DNA from 4 places in the Achromobacter sp. 1011811831 genome. Region 4 is predicted to be linked to each of the others. Evidence: predicted binding sites of a transcription regulator. Region 4 holds the regulator's gene; each other region holds the start of a gene.
What was found. The regulator FNR, encoded in region 4, switches genes on or off when oxygen is low (the NO sensors DNR and NnrR bind a similar motif). The targets are predictions, from matches to a motif close to TTGATNNNNATCAA.

Region 1 (4,207 bases), on a different contig from region 4:
CTATACCGGCCAGACTGGAAGTCCTGGAAGGCCTGCACGATTTCCGCCTGCGTGTTCATCACGAACGGGCCGTAACCCACCACTGGCTCGTCGATCGGCTCGCCCGACAGCACCAGGAAGACGGCGTCGTTGTTGGCCTCGACCGTGATGTCCTCGCCGTCCCTCGAGAACAGCGCCAGCTGCGCATCGCGCGCCACCGATGCGCCGTTGACCAGCAGCGTGCCGCGCAGCACCACCAGCATGCTGTTGCGGCCCGAGGCGAGCGGAAAGCGCGCCGACTTGCCAGCCGCCAGCCGCACGTCCCACACATCCATCGGCGTATGGGTGCGCGCCGGCCCGGCGTGGCCCGCATAGCTGCCGGCGATCACGCGCAGCGTGCCGGCGCCGTCGGGCAGGTCCACGGACGGGATCTCGGCGGCCAGGATGCCCTGGTAGCCGGCCGGCCCCATCTTGTCCTTGGCGGGCAGGTTGACCCACAGCTGCACCATTTCCAGTTCGCCGCCCTGGCGCGTGAACGCGTCGGAATGGAATTCCTCGTGCAGGATGCCCGAGGCGGCAGTCATCCACTGCACGTCGCCGGGACCGATGACGCCGCCGTTGCCGGCGGAGTCGCGGTGCTCGACCTCGCCGCTGTAGACGATGGTCACGGTTTCGAAGCCGCGATGCGGGTGCTGGCCCACGCCGCGCGGACGCTCAGCCGGCTCGAAATGCGCCGGGCCGGCATAGTCCAGCAGCAGGAAGGGGCTGGTGGCCTTGTCCTGGTCGTTGTACGAGAACAGCGAGCGCACCGGAAAGCCGTCGCCCACCCAGTGGGGACGGGGGCTGGCGTGCAGGCCGAGGATCTTCTTCATGGTGTCAGTTCCTGTTGCGCGGCCCCTGCGGGGCCGTTCGTCATGAGTAAGAAGATAAGGGCGGCCCGGGCATTGCGGTAGTGCCGCCGTTGGCAAGCACCGTTCCATCCATCGGACGATCACGGGCGCGGCATCGCGCATCGGGTTTCCAGCGTCCGGCAATCGGCCTCCGCGAACGGCGCGCTATCCTTGCGGCATGAAAAAGACAGACAGCGCCCCTGCCGCCGAGCGGCCCGCCAGCCAGGCCGCGCGCCGCGCGCGGGACGGCGTGGCGCCGGCGGACGCGCCGGTCCTGCAAGGCTTCGCCCCGGTGACGGCGCCGCACGCCAGGGTGCTGGTGCTGGGTTCCATGCCCGGCGCCATCTCGCTGCGCCAGGGGCGCTATTACGCGCATCCGCGCAACGCCTTCTGGCCGATCGCGGCCGAGATCCTGGGCTTCGATCCGGCGCTGGACTATGCCCTGCGGCTGGAGCGGTTGACGCGGGCCGGCGTGGCCTTGTGGGACGTGCTACAAGGCTGCGAGCGCGAAGGCAGCCTGGACGCCGACATCCGCAACGCGGTGCCCAACGATTTCGCCGGCTTCCTGCGCGCGCATCCGCAGCTGCGCCGCGTCTGCCTGAACGGCGGCAAGGCCGCCAGCCTGTTCCGGCGCCAGGTGCTGCCAGCGCTGCCGGCCGCGCTGGCCGACCGGCTCGTCTGCCTGGACCTGCCGTCGACCAGCCCGGCGCATGCCGCCATCAGCTATGAGCAGAAGCTGGCCGCCTGGCGACCCGGCTTGAGTCTGCCCGCCGGGCAGGGCTGAACGCCCACGCCCGTTCCTTTTCGCCAGGCGGATGGCGCCGCCCGCCGTCGCCTGTCGCGCGTGGCCGTCACACCTCATCCGTCTCCCGTCTCCCGTCTCCGGGCATTCGCGAGCGTCCACGTGCGTCCAGGCGTGGCCGGACTGCGTTTTCCCCGACATTCCGTCCCTGAATTGATCCAGGTCAACGCTCTATATAACTCCGGGTGATAAGTTAATTCCTACAACTAGCTGAAAGCACGGAGAAGCATATGCGTACCCCCCCAAGCCCCCCGGAAACCCCTCTCCCGGGCAAGCGAGGCTTCCTGAAGGGATTGCTCGGGCTGGGGGCCGCGGCCACCGTCATACCGATACACGCCGAGGCCATGCCCGGCATCAACGGCCAGCCGCCTCGGCGGCCGGGCATGGCCGGCAAGCGCTATGGCATGCTGGTGGACATGCGCAAGTGCATCGGCTGCCAGTCCTGTACGGTCAGCTGTTCGCTGGAGAACCAGCCGCCGATTGGGCAGTTCCGCACCACCGTGCTGCAGTACGAGGTCGTGCCCGACCAGGGGCAGGCCGCCATGGTCATGCTGCCGCGCCTGTGCAACCACTGCGACAACCCGCCCTGTGTGCCGGTCTGTCCGGTGCAGGCCACCTTCCAGCGCGAGGACGGCATCGTGCTGGTCGACAACGAGCGCTGCGTGGGCTGCGCCTATTGCGTGCAGGCCTGTCCGTATGACGCGCGCTTCATCAATCACGAGACCCAGACCGCCGACAAGTGCACGTTCTGCGAGCACCGGCTGGAGGTCGGCCTGCTGCCGGCCTGCGTGGAAAGCTGCGTGGGCGGCGCGCGCATCATCGGCGACCTGAACGATCCGGACAGCGCGATCTCGCGCCTGATGGCCGAGAACAAGGCCGACATCAAGGTGCTCAAGCCCGAGATGAAGACCGATCCGCACGTCTATTACATCGGGCTGCCCGACGCGTTCGTGCATCAGGTGGACGGGCAGGGCGGCGTGCGCCTGGCCGGCGGACATTGAGACGGGAAGGGGATTTTCATGCAGATTTCTGAATTGCTCACGCCGGTCTACGACGCCGCCTGGCTACCCTGGGCCGTGCAGTATTTCTTCCTGGTCGGCATCAGCGCCACGACGGCGCTGACGGCGGCCTTCGCGGCCTTTGGCCGGCCCGGCTCGCCGGCGCGGCGGCTGCTGCCGTCGGCGGTGGCGGTGCTGCTGGTCAGCGCCATCGCCGCGCCCATCTCGCTGCTGGCCGACCTGCACCAGCCGGGCCGCTTCTGGCATTTCTACGCGCATGCCACGCCCTGGTCGTGGATGTGGCTGGGCGCCTTGCTGCTGCCCTGCTTCGTGGGGCTGGCCGTGCTGTTCGGCGCGGCCTGGTGGTGGGGCCGCACGGGCCTGATGCGCCTGCTGGGCGTGGCGCTGGCCCTGTCGGCCGTGTCCATCCTGGTCTACACCGGCGCCGAGGTCATGGTGCTGCGCTCGCGGCCGCTGTGGCACACGGTGTTCCTGCCGGTGAACTTCGCGCTGACCGCCTGGCTGGGCGCGCTGGGCGCCATGTTCCTGGTGGCGCGCTGGCTGCCCGGCGGGCTCAAGGCGCTGCCGGTGGACATGCTGCGCCAGCTCAGCCTGAGCGCGGTGGTGCTGATGGCGCTGGGCGCGGGGGCCTGGGCCGTGCTGGGCCTGCTGGGCGTGGACCCGTCGTTCGAGGCCGCGCTGCGCCTGTTCCGCGAATTCCCGATCTGGCGCATCAGCCTGGCCGGCGCGGTCGCCACGGGCTTCTGCATCGTCGGCCTGCTGCAGAAGCCGGCCCGCGTGCTGGCCACGCCGCTGGCCTCGGGCGCGCTGGCGCTGACCATGCTGGCGGCGGCCTGGATCTTCCGCTGGGTGGTGTTCATGAGCGTGCAGGGCGTGCCCAAGTATGGCGCCGGCCTGTACCTGTACGACATGCCCTGGGGCAGCGACGGGCTGCTGGGCATGGCGGGCGTGCTGGGTCTGTGCGTGGCGCTGGTCGCGGCGGTGACTTACGCGCTGGAACTGTTCCCGGCCCGCGACCGCGGCGTGTCGGCCTGAGCCGGCGGCAGCAAGGATTGAGGAAAGAGTAGCTATGGACAAGCAACACGAAGACGACAAGACCGGCAAGCCCGGCATGGCGCAGGATGCGCCGGAATCGACCCAGGAACAGCCGCGCGACGAAGCCCGGCGCAAGCTGATGCTGCGCGGCGGCGTGGTGGCGGGCGGCATGGCCGCGTTCGCCGCCGGCTACGGCGAGACGGTGGTCAAGGCCGTCAAGGGCCTGGCGCAGGGCACGGCCGGCGCGCCCACGGCGCATGCGGTGCGCGGCAATTCGCTGACGCCCGAATTCCGCATCGACCCGGTCTCCGGCGTGCTGAGCGCCCAGCCGGGACAGACGGTCAGCCCGTCGAGCTGCCTGGGCTGCTGGACGCAGTGCGGCGTGCGCCTGCGCGTGGACGCCAAGGAAAACCGCATCCTGCGCGTGGCCGGCAATCCCTATCATCCGCTGGCCACCACGCGTCCGGCCGCCATGGAGACGC
Region 2 (4,207 bases), on a different contig from region 4:
ATGACGGCGCTGGTGTGGCGCCGCCGTCCCTGGAAGGACGCCACGCTGGCCGTGGCCCATTGCTATCGCGGGCTGGCCGATTTCGCCGACGCGCTGGCGGGCATGTATTCCGGCCTGCGCCCCGAGACTGGCGCGCCGGCATGGAGCGCCGTGTCCCGCTCTCAGCGCGCCGCGCTGCGGGCCGCGCTGGAGGCGGCGCGTAACCGCATCGGCGAAGTGCAAGGCGCACGTCCCTCGCGCCGCACCCGCGCGCGGCAGCTGTATTACCTGCTCGACCGGGCCGAGGACAGTTTCATCGCCCTGGTCGCCGCCGCCGACCTGCTCGAATCGAACGCGCCTCGCTGGCAGGGACGCAATGCCGGCGCTCACCTGTGCCACGCCTTGCACCGCTACGCCAGCATATGCAATGCCATCGCCGGCACATCGGACGCCGCCGACGCGCGCCAGGCGGATCGCCTGCGCGAGCGGCTGGAACGCTACGGCGCCGATCTGCGTGAATTGCGCGGCCCCGCGCTCGCGCACGCACCCGAGCTGGCAAGCGTCATTCCGGTGCTGGACCGGCTGCAGCAGTCCGCCCAGTCCGTCCGGCAGGCGCTGTTCGATGCCGCCGAGCTGCCGACCGGCGCGGCATCCGGCTCGGCCGCCGCGCCGGCGCGGCAAGCCTGGAACACGCTGCGCCAGAATCTGCGGCTGGAGTCGGACGCCCTGCGCCATGCCTTGCGCGTGGGCATCGGCGCCACGCTGGCCGTCGCCTTGTCGCGCAGCTTCGCCGTCAACCACGGCTACTGGATGTCGCTGACCCTGGTCTTCATCCTGCAACCCTATTTCGCCGCCACCTGGCAGCGCACCGTGGAACGCGTGCTGGGCAGCGTCGCGGGCGCGATCGGCGCCTCCTTGCTGGGCCTGCTGCTGAGCACGCCGCTTTCCGTCGCGCTGGCCGTGCTGCCGATCGCGCTGGGTACGTTTGCCGCGCGCACGGTGAACTACGCGCTGTTCACATTTTTCCTGACCTCGCAGTTCGTGCTGGTCAGCCATATCCAGCAGCCGGACCTGCACGAACCGGAACTGGCCGCGCTGCGCGCCTTCAACAGCGTGCTGGGCGCCGCGCTGGCGCTGCTGATCGGCTTTCTGCTGTGGCCGGAGAAGGCGCCCCGCGAACTGGCCGGCGCGCTGGCGCGCGCGCTGCAACGACACGCCGATTATGTGCTGGCGCTCATCCGGGAGAAAAGCGGCGAACAGGCGGACTCGCCACGCCGCATCGTCGAACTGCGCCGGCAGGCCTGCCTGGCGGCCGACAATGCCCAGGCGTCGCTGGAACGGCTGCAGCAGAACCCCCTGCATCGCGACAGCAAGGTCGACACGGCCGAAACCCTGCTCAACGCCATGCGCCGGGTGACCGCCGCCGGCACCGTGCTGGAAATCCAGCCCGCCCTGCCTGTGGACAGCGAGGCGGCATCCGCGCTGCGCGACTATGGCGAGACCCTGGCGCGGGCCCTGCACCCGCGCGACGGCGAACCGGAACCCGGCGGCCGGGTCATGCCGGTGCCGCTGGCGGTGGGCCAGGCGCAGCCCGGCCTGCCGGAACCCCTGGAACGCATCGCCCGCCAGGCGCGGCAGGTCCAACAGCTGCGCGACAAGCTGCAGCAAGCCTAGGACTTGCGCAGGAAGGGGCAAACTGAGGCCGGCTTGACGTGCGTCAAGCGCCGGCCGGCGCGAACGCGCAACGATAGAGCCAACGCAAGTTCACTCAGGAGGCTCTATGTACCGCCGCATTTCCGTCCATCTGGACCATGGTTTCGACTGCAAGCGCCGCACCCAGGCAGCCATCAGCCTGGCCAAACGCCATCAGGCGGAACTGGTCGGCATCTACGCCACCTCCGCCCCGCCGCAGTACTACTACGGCGAATCGGTGCTGATGTCGCGGGCGCTGAATGTCATGAAGGACTTGCAGGCGCAAGGCCGCGACACCGTCCAGAATGCGTTCCTGGCGGCGGCTTCGCAGGCGGACATCCCCGCCCAGGTCCGCAGCGACGACACCTCGCCCAGCGCCTGCGTGGCGCAGCAAGGACGCGTCAGCGACCTGATCATCGTCAGCCAGCTGAACCGCGACGATGTCGAGGCCGCCCATGAGAACGAATTCGTCGAGCAGACCCTGCTGACCGCCGGCCGGCCGGTCCTGGTCGTGCCGTCCAGCGGACATTTTCCGGTGATCGGCGAGCGCGTGCTGTATTGCTGGGACGGCAGCCGCGAATCGGCCCGCGCGCTGGCGGATGCCGCGCCGGTCCTGCGCATGGCGGACCACCTGGTCGTGCTGACGATGGACGAAGGCGCGGCCACGCGGGGCGCCGGATCGGCCAGCTTCGACGACCTGGCCAGCTACTGCGAAGCCCAGGGCATGCCCCGGCCCGAGCATGTGCGCCGCGACATCAAGGGTGTGGGCGTGGGCAGCACCATCCTCAACGCGGCGGCCGACTACAGCGCTGACCTGATCGTCATGGGCGCCTATGGTCACAGCAAGCTCAGGGAGTGGGCCATGGGCGGCGCGACCGCCTCGATCCTGAAGACCATGACCGTGCCGATCATGTTCTCGCACTGAGCGACTGCCAGCTGCTCCCGAGCCCCTGCGCATGCAGGGGCTTTTTGTTGTTGGCGAGCAGGCCTGGACGCGGCTGCCCTGCCACGCCACGCTACCAGGGAAAGTCGATCAGGTCACCATACAGCCGCCGCAGCGTGGCCTTGACCTCGGGCGAGCCCTGATAGATGGCGATGAACTTCAGCAGCCTCGGATCGTTGGCGCGCTCGGGCGTGGTGACCCAGCGGATCGCGTAGCGGCGAACGGAATCGGGGCTGTTATTGTCGAAACCCAGGCAGTCCTGATCGCTCAGGCCGGCCTGCCTGGCGAAGGAGGGATACGTGACCGAAGCCGTCACGTCATCGAAGGTGCGGGCCGATTGCGCGCCTTCGACAGGCACGAGTTTCAGGCGCTTGGGATTGAGCCTCACGTCTTCCACCGCCGCCATGTTGCCCACGCCGGGCTTCAGGCCGATCAGTCCCATGGACTGCAGCAGCAGCAAGGCTCGGCCCGTGTTGACTGGATCGTTCGGCACCGCGACGGTGGCGCCCTCGGGCAGCGGCTCGCCCCGCTTCAGCTTCTTGGAATACAGACCGATGATGGTCGAATAGCCATAGGCGATCGGCACCAAGTTCACGCCTCGGCGCACATTGAACACCTGCAGGAACGGCTCGTGCTGGAAGAAATTGGCATCCACCGAGCCATCGGCCACCGCGATATTGGGCAGCACCCAGTCATTGAACTCCACCAGCTTGACCTCCAGCCCCTGCTGGGCGGCCAACGCGATGGCTTTCTCGGTCGCCTCGTTGGCCAGGGCCGGAACCACGCCGATGCGCAGCGGCTTCTGCTGGGCCGCGGCGGGAAGCGCGCAAGCCATGGCGGCCAGCGCCAGCGCGACCGCAAGACGGGGCCGCAGGAAGGAAAGAAGGGGCGGGAACAAGCGGATCATGGGCATGAATATGAAAAAATGGGCGCCAGCGCTGCCGGCTTTCGGTCCATTGTGCCCCAAACGCCCGCATTGCCGTGGCAATGCCCTCTGTCACGCCATGGCAATGCGGGCGCGGGCGCGACGGCGCTAAGATGTGTCCACCATGCCGGCCCGCGCCGCGCTGGCGGCGGCTTCTTGCGCCGCCTGATTCTGTCTTTCCTTTCCGGAGTCCGCCACGTGCAGAAAACCGCCAAGCCGACCACCCCTACCCTGCCTCGCAGCATCGCGCTGATCGGCGCGCCCACCGACATCGGCGCCGGCGCGCGCGGCGCCTCCATGGGACCGGAAGCCCTGCGCGTCGCCGGCCTGGGCCCCGTCATCGAGGCGCAGGGCTTCGAGGTCGAGGACCGTGGCAATCTGTATGGCCCGGCCAATCCGTGGCAGCCTCCCGTCGACGGCTACCGCCATCTGGCCGAAGTGGCCGCCTGGAACCGCGCGGTCCACGATGCGGTATATGCCGAACTGCGGCAAGGCAAGCTGCCCATCCTGCTGGGCGGCGACCACTGCCTGGGCATCGGCTCGATCAGCGCCGTGTCGCGCCACTGCCGCGACAGCGGCAAGAAACTGCGGGTGCTGTGGCTGGACGCGCATGCCGACTTCAACACCCACGCGCTCACGCCCACCGGCAATATCCATGGCATGCCCGT
Region 3 (4,207 bases), on a different contig from region 4:
ACGAACCAGCAGTAGAACGAATAGCGGCCCAGGCGCTCGTTGAGCGTGAAGCCGAAGGCCTTGGGGAACCAGTAGGTCATGCCGGCGATGCAGCCGAAAACCACGCCGCCGATGATGGTGTTGTGGAAGTGCGCGATCAGGAACAGGCTGTTGTGCAGCACGAACGACACGCCGGGGATGGCCAGCATCACGCCGGTCATGCCGCCGATGACGAACACGATCATGAAGCCCAGCGTCCACAGCACCGGCGTGGTGATGCGCAGGCGGCCGCGGTAGATGGTGAACAGCCAGTTGAAGATCTTGGCCCCGGTCGGGATCGAGATGATCATTGTCGCTATGCCGAAGAAGGCATTGACGTCGGCTCCCGCGCCCATGGTGAAGAAGTGGTGCAGCCAGACCAGGAACGACAGCACGCCGATGGCGGCCGTTGCGTAGACCATGGACTTGTAGCCGAACAGCGTCTTGCGGGCGAAGGTGGCGACCACTTCCGAGTACACGCCGAAAGCCGGCAGCACCAGGATGTAGACCTCGGGGTGGCCCCAGATCCAGATCAGGTTCACGTACATCATGACGTTGCCGCCCATGTCGTTCGTGAAGAAGTGCGTGCCCAGGTAGCGGTCGGCGGTCAGCAGCGCGAGCGTGGCGGCCAGCACGGGGAAGGCGGCGACGATCAGGACGTTGGTGACCAGCGAGGTCCAGGTGAAGATCGGCATCTTCATCAGGCTCATGCCCGGCGCGCGCATGCGCAGGATGGTCACGATGAAGTTGATGCCGGAAAGCGTGGTCCCCAGGCCGGATATCTGCAAGGCCCAGATGTAGTAGTCCACCCCGACGCTAGGGCTGTAGTCCAGCCCGGACAGCGGCGGATAGGCCAGCCAGCCGGTGGCGGCGAACTCGCCCACGAACAGCGAGACCATCATCAGCACGACGCCGGCGCCGAACAGCCAGAAGCTCAGCGAGTTCAGGAACGGGTAGGCCACGTCGCGGGCGCCGATCTGCAGCGGCACCACGATGTTCATCAGCCCGGTGATGAAGGGCATCGCCATGAAGAAGATCATGATGACGCCGTGGGCGGTGAAGATCTGGTCGTAGTGGTGCGGAGGCAGGAAGCCGGCGGAATCGGCCGAGGCCACCGCCAGCTGGGTGCGCATCATGATGGCGTCGGCGAAGCCGCGCAGCAGCATGATCAGGGCGACGATGATGTACATCACGCCGATGCGCTTGTGGTCGACGGAGGTCAGCCATTCCGTCCACAGGTACTTCCACTTGCCGAAGTAGGTGATGGCGCCGAAGAGCGCGAGGCCCCCCAGGCACACGGCGGCCAGCGTAACCATGACGATGGGTTCATGGTACGGAATGGCCTCTAGGGTGAGTTTCCCGAACATTGTCAGTTGATTCCTGCGATCAGATTATTCGACGTGGGGGTGCACGTGGCGTCTTCCACGCCTGCCATCTTGGACATGGTCTTGCCCAGGATGAAATCGAACATGGCGGGCGGCACCGAGGCGTATTTCACGACCGGGTTGCGCTCGCTGCGCTTGGTCAGCTCCTGGTAGACCTCGGGCGTCAGCGCCTGGGGCGCGGCCTTGGCTTGCTTGACCCATTCGTCGAAGCCTTCCTGCGAGGTGGCGATGGCCTTGAAGCGCATGCCGGAGAAGCCGCCGCCGCTGTAGTTGGCGGAAATGCCGGCGTAGGTGCCGGGTTCGCGCGCGTTCAGGTGCAGCTTGGTTTCCATGCCCGCCATCGAATAGATCTGGCTGCCGAGCTGGGGAATGAAGAACGAGTTCATCACCGAGGCCGAGGTGATGCGGAAGTTCACCGGCACGTCCACGGGGAAGGCGATCTCATTGACCGTCGCGATGTCGTAGTCGGGGTAGATGAAGAGCCACTTCCAGTCCAGCGACACCACCTCGATGGTGACCGGCTTGTGCTCCGACACCAGGGGCTTGTACGGGTCCAGCGCATGGGTCGAACGCCAGGTGATCACGGCCAGGATCGTGACGATGATCAGGGGAACGGTCCAGACCACGACCTCGATGGCGGTGGAGTGGGCCCACTTGGGCTGGTAAACGGCTTTGGTGTTGGACGCGCGGTATTTCCAGGCGAAGCCCACAATCATGAAAAGGACGGGAATCACGACGATGAGCATGAGCCCGGTGGCCGTGAGCAGGAGCGTCTTTTCCTGGGCGCCAATGTCTCCCTTGGGGGAGAGGATTTCCATGTTGCAGCCGCCAAGCAGCATGACCGCGCCGACGCCGAGAATGCGCGTAAGGGTCGCAAGGAGGGGGTGTTTCACGTACAGCCTTGGATGGAAGGTGGAAGATGCTGCAGCGCAGCAGACGGTATGCTGCGAGGCAGCAACCTCCATCCTATCGACTTGATCTGGGTCAAGCCTGCGACGAATGGTCGCATTGCCCTGGGTGGCGCCAGCCCCATATTGCGGGATTCAGGGTTTTCCCAGGGAGCGGCGCGGCTGTAGCGACGGTGGATGGGTGCGACGATATGTCGCACCTGCACAAATCAATCCAGCAACACTTCGCGTTCCGGCCCCGGTTTCTTGGCCAGCTTGCGCTGCAGGGAGCGCCGGTGCATGCCCAGCAGGCGGGCGGCGGCCGAGACGTTGCCGCCGGTTTCGTGCAGCGCCTGGTGGATATGTTCCCATTCCAGCCGGTGCAGCGGGGTCATGGTGGCCTCGATCTCGACGCTTTCCGGCTTCACCAGGCCCAGGGTGCGCAGGATCATGGGGGCGGTGGCCGGCTTGGGCAGGTAGTCGTCGGCGCCGCGCTTGATCGCCTCGACCGCCGTGGCCACGCTGGCGTAGCCGGTGACCAGCAGGATCCGCATGTCGGCGCGCAGCGCACGAAGGGGACGGATCAGGGTCAGGCCCGAGTCCTCGCCCAGGCGCAGGTCCACCAGGGCGAAGGCCGGCCGGATCTCCTCGGCCACGCGCAGCGCCTCGGCGATGCCGGTGGCGGTGCGGGTTTCCAGGCCGCGACGCGAAAGGCTGCGCTGCAGGGTGCGCACATACAGCTCGTCGTCGTCGATCAGCAGGCCAAGGTCGGTAGGGTTCATAGTCAGGTCCCGGAAGTGCCGAGAGGCAGATAGAAACGGATGCGGGTGCCCCCGTCTTCGGCGGCCGTCATGGTCATTTCGCCGCCCAGCTGCTCGACCGTGGCGTGCGACAGCGCCAGGCCCACGCCCAGGCCGCCCGGCTTGCCGCTGTTGAACAGGCTGGTGGCCGGCAGCAGGGTCTGGTCGGGATCGAAGCCCTGGCCGTAGTCCCGCACCTCGCCCCGCAGGGCACCGTAGCCATATTCCAGATGCAGGTCCACGCGCGGCGCGCCGGCGGCTTCGCCGGCGTCGGCGGCATTGTTCAGCAGCGCCTGCAGCAGGTGGGCGATGGCCGGATCCACCCGCAGGCTGGACGGCAGGCTGCCAGAGCGCTGCAGGTCGATGGTGGGCCGGATCAGGCGCCACTGGCCCACCACCCGGACCAGGTCCACGGCGGTTGGGACAGCCAGATTGCGGATGCGTTCCCGGCACAGCGCCAGCAGCTGGCTCAGCGTGGCCACGTCGGCGCGCAGGTCGGGATCCTTGACCTCGGCGGAGATCTCGTCGGCCAGCAGGGTCATGGTGGCCAGCGGCGTGTTCAGTTCGTGGGCCATCGCGGCGGCGTGCGTGGCCAGGGCCACGATGCCTTCATTGCGGGTGAAGCGCTCGCGCAGCCTGGCCAGCTCGCGCTCGCGGGCGCGCAGGTCGGCCGCCATGCGGGTCGAGAACACCAGCACCACCACCACGGAAATCAGGAAGTTGGCGCCCAGGCCCCACAGCAGCAGGGTGTGCGCGTCGATGCCGCCCTGCAGCGGCCGGCCGAACAGCGCGGCCAGCACATAGCCGCTGATGCCGGCCACGGCGGCGGCCAGCGCCCAGTTGCGCGGCAGCGCCAGCGCGGCCAGCGCCGTCAGGATCAGGAACATCATGCCGAACGGATTGCCGATGCCGCCGCTCCAGCCCACCATCCAGGCCAGTACCGCCATGTCGACCAGCAGGTGGGCGAAGGCCGTCACGTGGGACAGGTCGCGGCTGTGCCGCAGGCGCAGGATGGCATAGAGGTTGAAGCCGATCAGCACGCCCACGCCGGTCCACAATGGTTCCAGCGGCAGGTCCAGCCGCAGCAGGCTGCTGGCCAGCAGGATGGTGGCGGCCT
Region 4 (4,207 bases):
CTCGCGCGGGTACTTCAGCAGGCCGCGCAGCGAGCTGGTGCGCGGCTGGGTCTTGCTGGCGGCCTTGTAGGAGTCGGTCTCGGGCATGTCGCGCCGCATGAAGGCGGTCACGATGGCAAGCAGCGCGCCGATCACGAAGGGGATGCGCCAGCCCCAATCCACCAGCTGCTGGTGAGTCAGGAACACGTTCTGCAGCAGCAACAGCACCAGGATGGCGCTGAGCTGGCCGCCGATCAGCGTCACATACTGGAAGCTGGAATAGAAGCCGCGGTGCTCGGCGTCGGCGATCTCGGTCAGGTAGGTGGCGCTGGCGCCGTATTCCCCGCCCAGGCTCAGCCCCTCGATCACGCGCGCCAGCGCCAGCAGCGCCGGCGCCGCCAGGCCGATGGAGGCGTAGGTGGGCGTGAGGGCGATGATCAGCGAGCCCACGCACATCATGCCCACCGACACCATCAGCGACAGCCGCCGGCCGTGCCGGTCGGCGATATGCCCGAACAGCCAGCCGCCCAGCGGTCGCACGATGAAGCCGGCCGCGAACAGCGTGGCGGCGTTGAGCTGCTGGACGACGGGATCGTGCGAGGGGAAGAAGGCGGGGGCGAAGTACAGCGCGAAGGCGGTGTAGGCGTAGAAGTCGTACCACTCGACCAGGTTGCCCATGGAACCGACGAAAATGGCCTTGATGCGGCGCTTCGCGTCGGCGACATCCAGATGCGTGTGCGTCATGGCAGTCCTTGCTGCTTGCCGGAATGGGAAACGCCGGCGCGGCCGCAAGCGCGCCGCCGCCGGCATGTCCCTATATTGCTCCCGGCCGCGCGAAATTGCACGCGCCGCCGAGGCGGCATTCAGCTTGCTGTCATTTTGGGGGGCGCCCTGGACGACGCCGGGCGGGCGCTACTTGCCGCGCGGCTTGATCGGCTCGCAGGGCGCGGCCCTGTCCGTCCCGCGCGCGCCTTCGCCCAACAGGACCTGGGCGCCGCATTCCGAGCCGAACATGTTCTTGCCGTCGTGGCCCACGCCGCGCACTTCGTAGCCGGCGCGGTGCAGAGTGACCGGCTTGCTGCCGCGCGATGCGAGCAGGAACTCGTATTGCAGGTAGGCGGTGCCGCGCGCCAGCCGCGTGGAGCCCTGGGCCTCGGCGCCGCAGGTCTTGTCCAGCAGGCGGTGCTCGGGGTTGTTGTCGGCGCCGCCCAGCAGGTAGGTGACGTCGCGCGCCGCGTAGCGCACGAACAGCCGGGATTCCTCCTGGCCGCGGGCGTAGGCGGGCAGCTTGTCGGTGCCGTACTTGTACTGGTTGTAGGTGGGGCAGATGCCGCGCTCGTAGGGCGCGTAGCCCTTGCCGTCCGGGCGTGGCCGCTCGTTGGTCAGGTACAGGTAGGAAGAGGGGTTGGCGATCACGTAGCGCAGCGCCAGCCCGTCGCGGCGCAGCGGGCCGTCGACGTTGTTCAGCACGGCGTAGCGCTGCACCAGCTGCGCGCCGCCGGAATGGCCGGCCAGCACGATGCCGGCCAGCGCGGGCAGGCGCTGGCGGTCGTCCAGGCTGCGCAGCAGGTCGTCCAGGACCTGGAACGAGCTGACCGGCGCCGGCCGGCCGGCGGCCTGCACGCTGTCCTCGCCTTCTTCCCAGCTGGCCTTGCGCCAGGCGGCCATGCCGGCGAAGCCGGAATCGATGGAACCGGAAAAACGCGGCGCCAGCACCAGCGTGTCGCGCGCGCGCTCCGGATTGCGTTCCAGCAGGTCGGCCACGTATTCGTAATAGCGGTCGGCGTCGCGCTTGACGCCGTGGATCACCACCACCACCTGCTTGATGTCGGCCAGTTCGCCCTTGCCCAGCGGGCGGTTGGCGTAGACCGGGATCTTGTAGCGATGGCCCGGCTTGCCCAGCTCGACGGTCTGCCAGCGCGCCGGCTTGGCCGGCTTGGGCGCGGGCGCGGCTTCGTCGTAGTCGTAGGGATCGGGCAGGGGCGTCTGCGCGGCGGCTGCGAGCGGGGCCGCCAACGCCGCCAGCATCAGGCTGGCGGCCGGCAGGAAGGCGCGCGCGCGGCGCATGGGCGGCTTCAGCAGCTTTCTTGGCCCAGCAGCTGCTTGAGCGCAGGCTGGTCGAGGATGCGGACTTCGCGCTGGTTGATGCGGATCAGTCCGTCGCGGGCGAAGCGCGAGAACAGCCGGCTCACCGTTTCCAGCGTCAGGCCCAGGTAGTTGCCGATTTCCTCGCGGCTCATGCGCAGCACGAACTCGGTGGACGAATAGCCCAGCGAGGCATAGCGCTGCGACAGGTTCAACAGGAACGCCGCCAGGCGCTGTTCGGAACGCATCGAGCCCAGCGAGGCCAGCATCTGGTGCGAACGCGTGATCTCGCGGCTCATCAGACGGCGGAACTGCTGCTGCAGCGAGGGCAGGTGGGCGGAGACGCGGTCGACTTCATTCAGGCGAATGACACAGACTTCGGAGTCTTCCAGCGCGATGGCGGCCGACACGTGCTTGCCGTCGAGCATGCCGTCCATGCCGACGATCTCGCCGGGCAGATGGAAACCGGTGATCTGGATCTGGCCAGTCGCGTCTTCGAGCTGCGTCTTCAGGCTGCCGAAGCGCACGCCATAGACCGCATCAAGGGGGTGATCCAGCGAGTACAGCGTCTTGCCCTTTTCAAGGCGCACGCGTTCCTTCACCAGTTCGTCCAGCTTTTCTACTTCGGCGGCTGCCATGCCCACAGGCACGCACACGTGTCCCAGCATACACGTGGAGCAATGGGCGGCATCAGGGGCAACGGGGACCCGTTTTTGCATAGTGACCTCTATAGCGCCCGTCGAGCGGCGGGTAGCCGGTGCGGGCAGGAAGCTTGATGACAATTGCTATTGTAGTCCGTTGTTACTACGGGTGTCTTACCTGCGCGCGGCGTCCTTGGACATGAACGTCGCGCAAGCGTTCCCGGCGCGTCGGTGAAGGATCCAGTCCGTGACCTGGTCGACGGCCGCGATGTCGCTGGCGGCGCCCCGCAAGGCGGGATCGATCGGGTAGTACTGGCAGGACAGCTCCGCGCCGTCCGGGCCGGGCTGTGCGAGGCGCGCCAGCACGTCGCGGCGCAGGAAGCAGCCGGGCCGGCCGGGATGGTAGTCCTCGATTTCGTCCATCAAGTGGATATGGGCCGGCTCGACCTGATAGATATCTCCTAGGACGCGACGCCCGTCAGCCACGGGAATCAGGCCGGGCCAGGCGCCGAAGTCGACCAGCCGGCCCGGCACGCTGGCCGCGCCGACCCGCCGTACCGCCGGCAGGCCGCGGTCGGAGGCGGTGCGCTCCAGGTCGTTGATCTCGCCCGCGCGTAGCGTGCCGTAGACAAAAACGTATATGCTCATGATTCCTCAGGTTGCCGCACGTCGATAGAGTCCGCAAGGCCGTCAGGGTCTTGAAATTCCCTGCTCCGGCCACATATTCAGGTCATCGAGCCAGCCGGCGATGCATCGGTCAGGCTCCTCAACAAGCCAAACGACCACTATGCGATTCGACAAACTTACCACCAAGTTCCAACAGGCATTGGCGGACGCCCAGAGCCTGGCCGCCCGCAACGATCATCCCTACATAGAGCCCATACATGTGCTGTCTGCGCTGCTGTCCGATGCCGACAGCGGGGCCGGCAGCCTGCTGGCGCGCGCCGGCGTCGCCGTGAACCGGCTGCAGCCGGCCATCGAGCAGGCGCTCAAGTCCCTGCCGCAGGTGCAGGGCGACGACAACGTCCAGGTCGGCCGCGAGCTGCAGGGCGTGCTGACGCGCACCGACAAGGAAGCCGCGCGCCGCGGCGACACCTACATCGCCAGCGAGCTGTTCCTGCTGGCGCTGGCCGACGACAAGGGCCCGGCCGGCCGCATCCTGCAAGAGGCCGGCCTGCAGAAGAAGGCGCTGGAAGCCGCCATCGACGCCGTGCGCGGCGGCGAGTCGGTGTCCGCCGCCGAGGGCGAGTCCAATCGCGAGGCCCTGTCCAAGTACACGATGGACCTGACCGAGCGCGCCCGCCAGGGCAAGCTCGATCCGGTGATCGGCCGCGACGACGAGATCCGCCGCACCATCCAGATCCTGCAGCGCCGCACCAAGAACAACCCCGTGCTGATCGGCGAACCCGGCGTCGGCAAGACCGCCATCGTCGAAGGCCTGGCGCAGCGCATCGTCAACGACGAAGTGCCCGAGACGCTGCGCGGCAAGCGCGTGCTGTCGC

Region 1: dsrO (sulfate reduction electron transfer complex DsrMKJOP subunit DsrO) is a predicted target of FNR. The motif match lies at 1,825-1,838, and genes of this name have one in related genera.
Region 2: AC6LJ9_RS10130 (universal stress protein) is a predicted target of FNR. The motif match lies at 1,687-1,700, and genes of this name have one in related genera.
Region 3: cyoA (ubiquinol oxidase subunit II) is a predicted target of FNR. The motif match lies at 2,378-2,391, and genes of this name have one in related genera.

Annotation. Positions count from the first base shown of each region.
Region 1 is NZ_JCBANG010000010.1:80,639-84,845, reverse strand. It holds gene AC6LJ9_RS06335 (pirin family protein) at 1-851, opposite strand, end outside; gene AC6LJ9_RS06330 (DNA-deoxyinosine glycosylase) at 1,048-1,653, shown strand; gene dsrO (sulfate reduction electron transfer complex DsrMKJOP subunit DsrO) at 1,902-2,672, shown strand; gene nrfD (NrfD/PsrC family molybdoenzyme membrane anchor subunit) at 2,691-3,725, shown strand; gene AC6LJ9_RS06315 (tetrathionate reductase subunit A) at 3,802-4,207, shown strand, end outside.
Region 2 is NZ_JCBANG010000019.1:15,172-19,378, reverse strand. It holds gene AC6LJ9_RS10135 (FUSC family protein) at 1-1,653, shown strand, start outside; gene AC6LJ9_RS10130 (universal stress protein) at 1,760-2,596, shown strand; gene AC6LJ9_RS10125 (MetQ/NlpA family ABC transporter substrate-binding protein) at 2,688-3,521, opposite strand; gene rocF (arginase) at 3,738-4,207, shown strand, end outside.
Region 3 is NZ_JCBANG010000127.1:5,047-9,253, reverse strand. It holds gene cyoB (cytochrome o ubiquinol oxidase subunit I) at 1-1,385, opposite strand, end outside; gene cyoA (ubiquinol oxidase subunit II) at 1,388-2,296, opposite strand; gene AC6LJ9_RS28445 (response regulator transcription factor) at 2,521-3,072, opposite strand; gene AC6LJ9_RS28440 (HAMP domain-containing histidine kinase) at 3,075-4,207, opposite strand, start outside.
Region 4 is NZ_JCBANG010000089.1:5,992-10,198, forward strand. It holds gene AC6LJ9_RS25250 (MFS transporter) at 1-723, opposite strand, end outside; gene AC6LJ9_RS25255 (hypothetical protein) at 892-2,046, opposite strand; gene fnr (fumarate/nitrate reduction transcriptional regulator Fnr) at 2,055-2,783, opposite strand; gene AC6LJ9_RS25265 (gamma-glutamylcyclotransferase family protein) at 2,880-3,353, opposite strand; gene clpB (ATP-dependent chaperone ClpB) at 3,493-4,207, shown strand, end outside.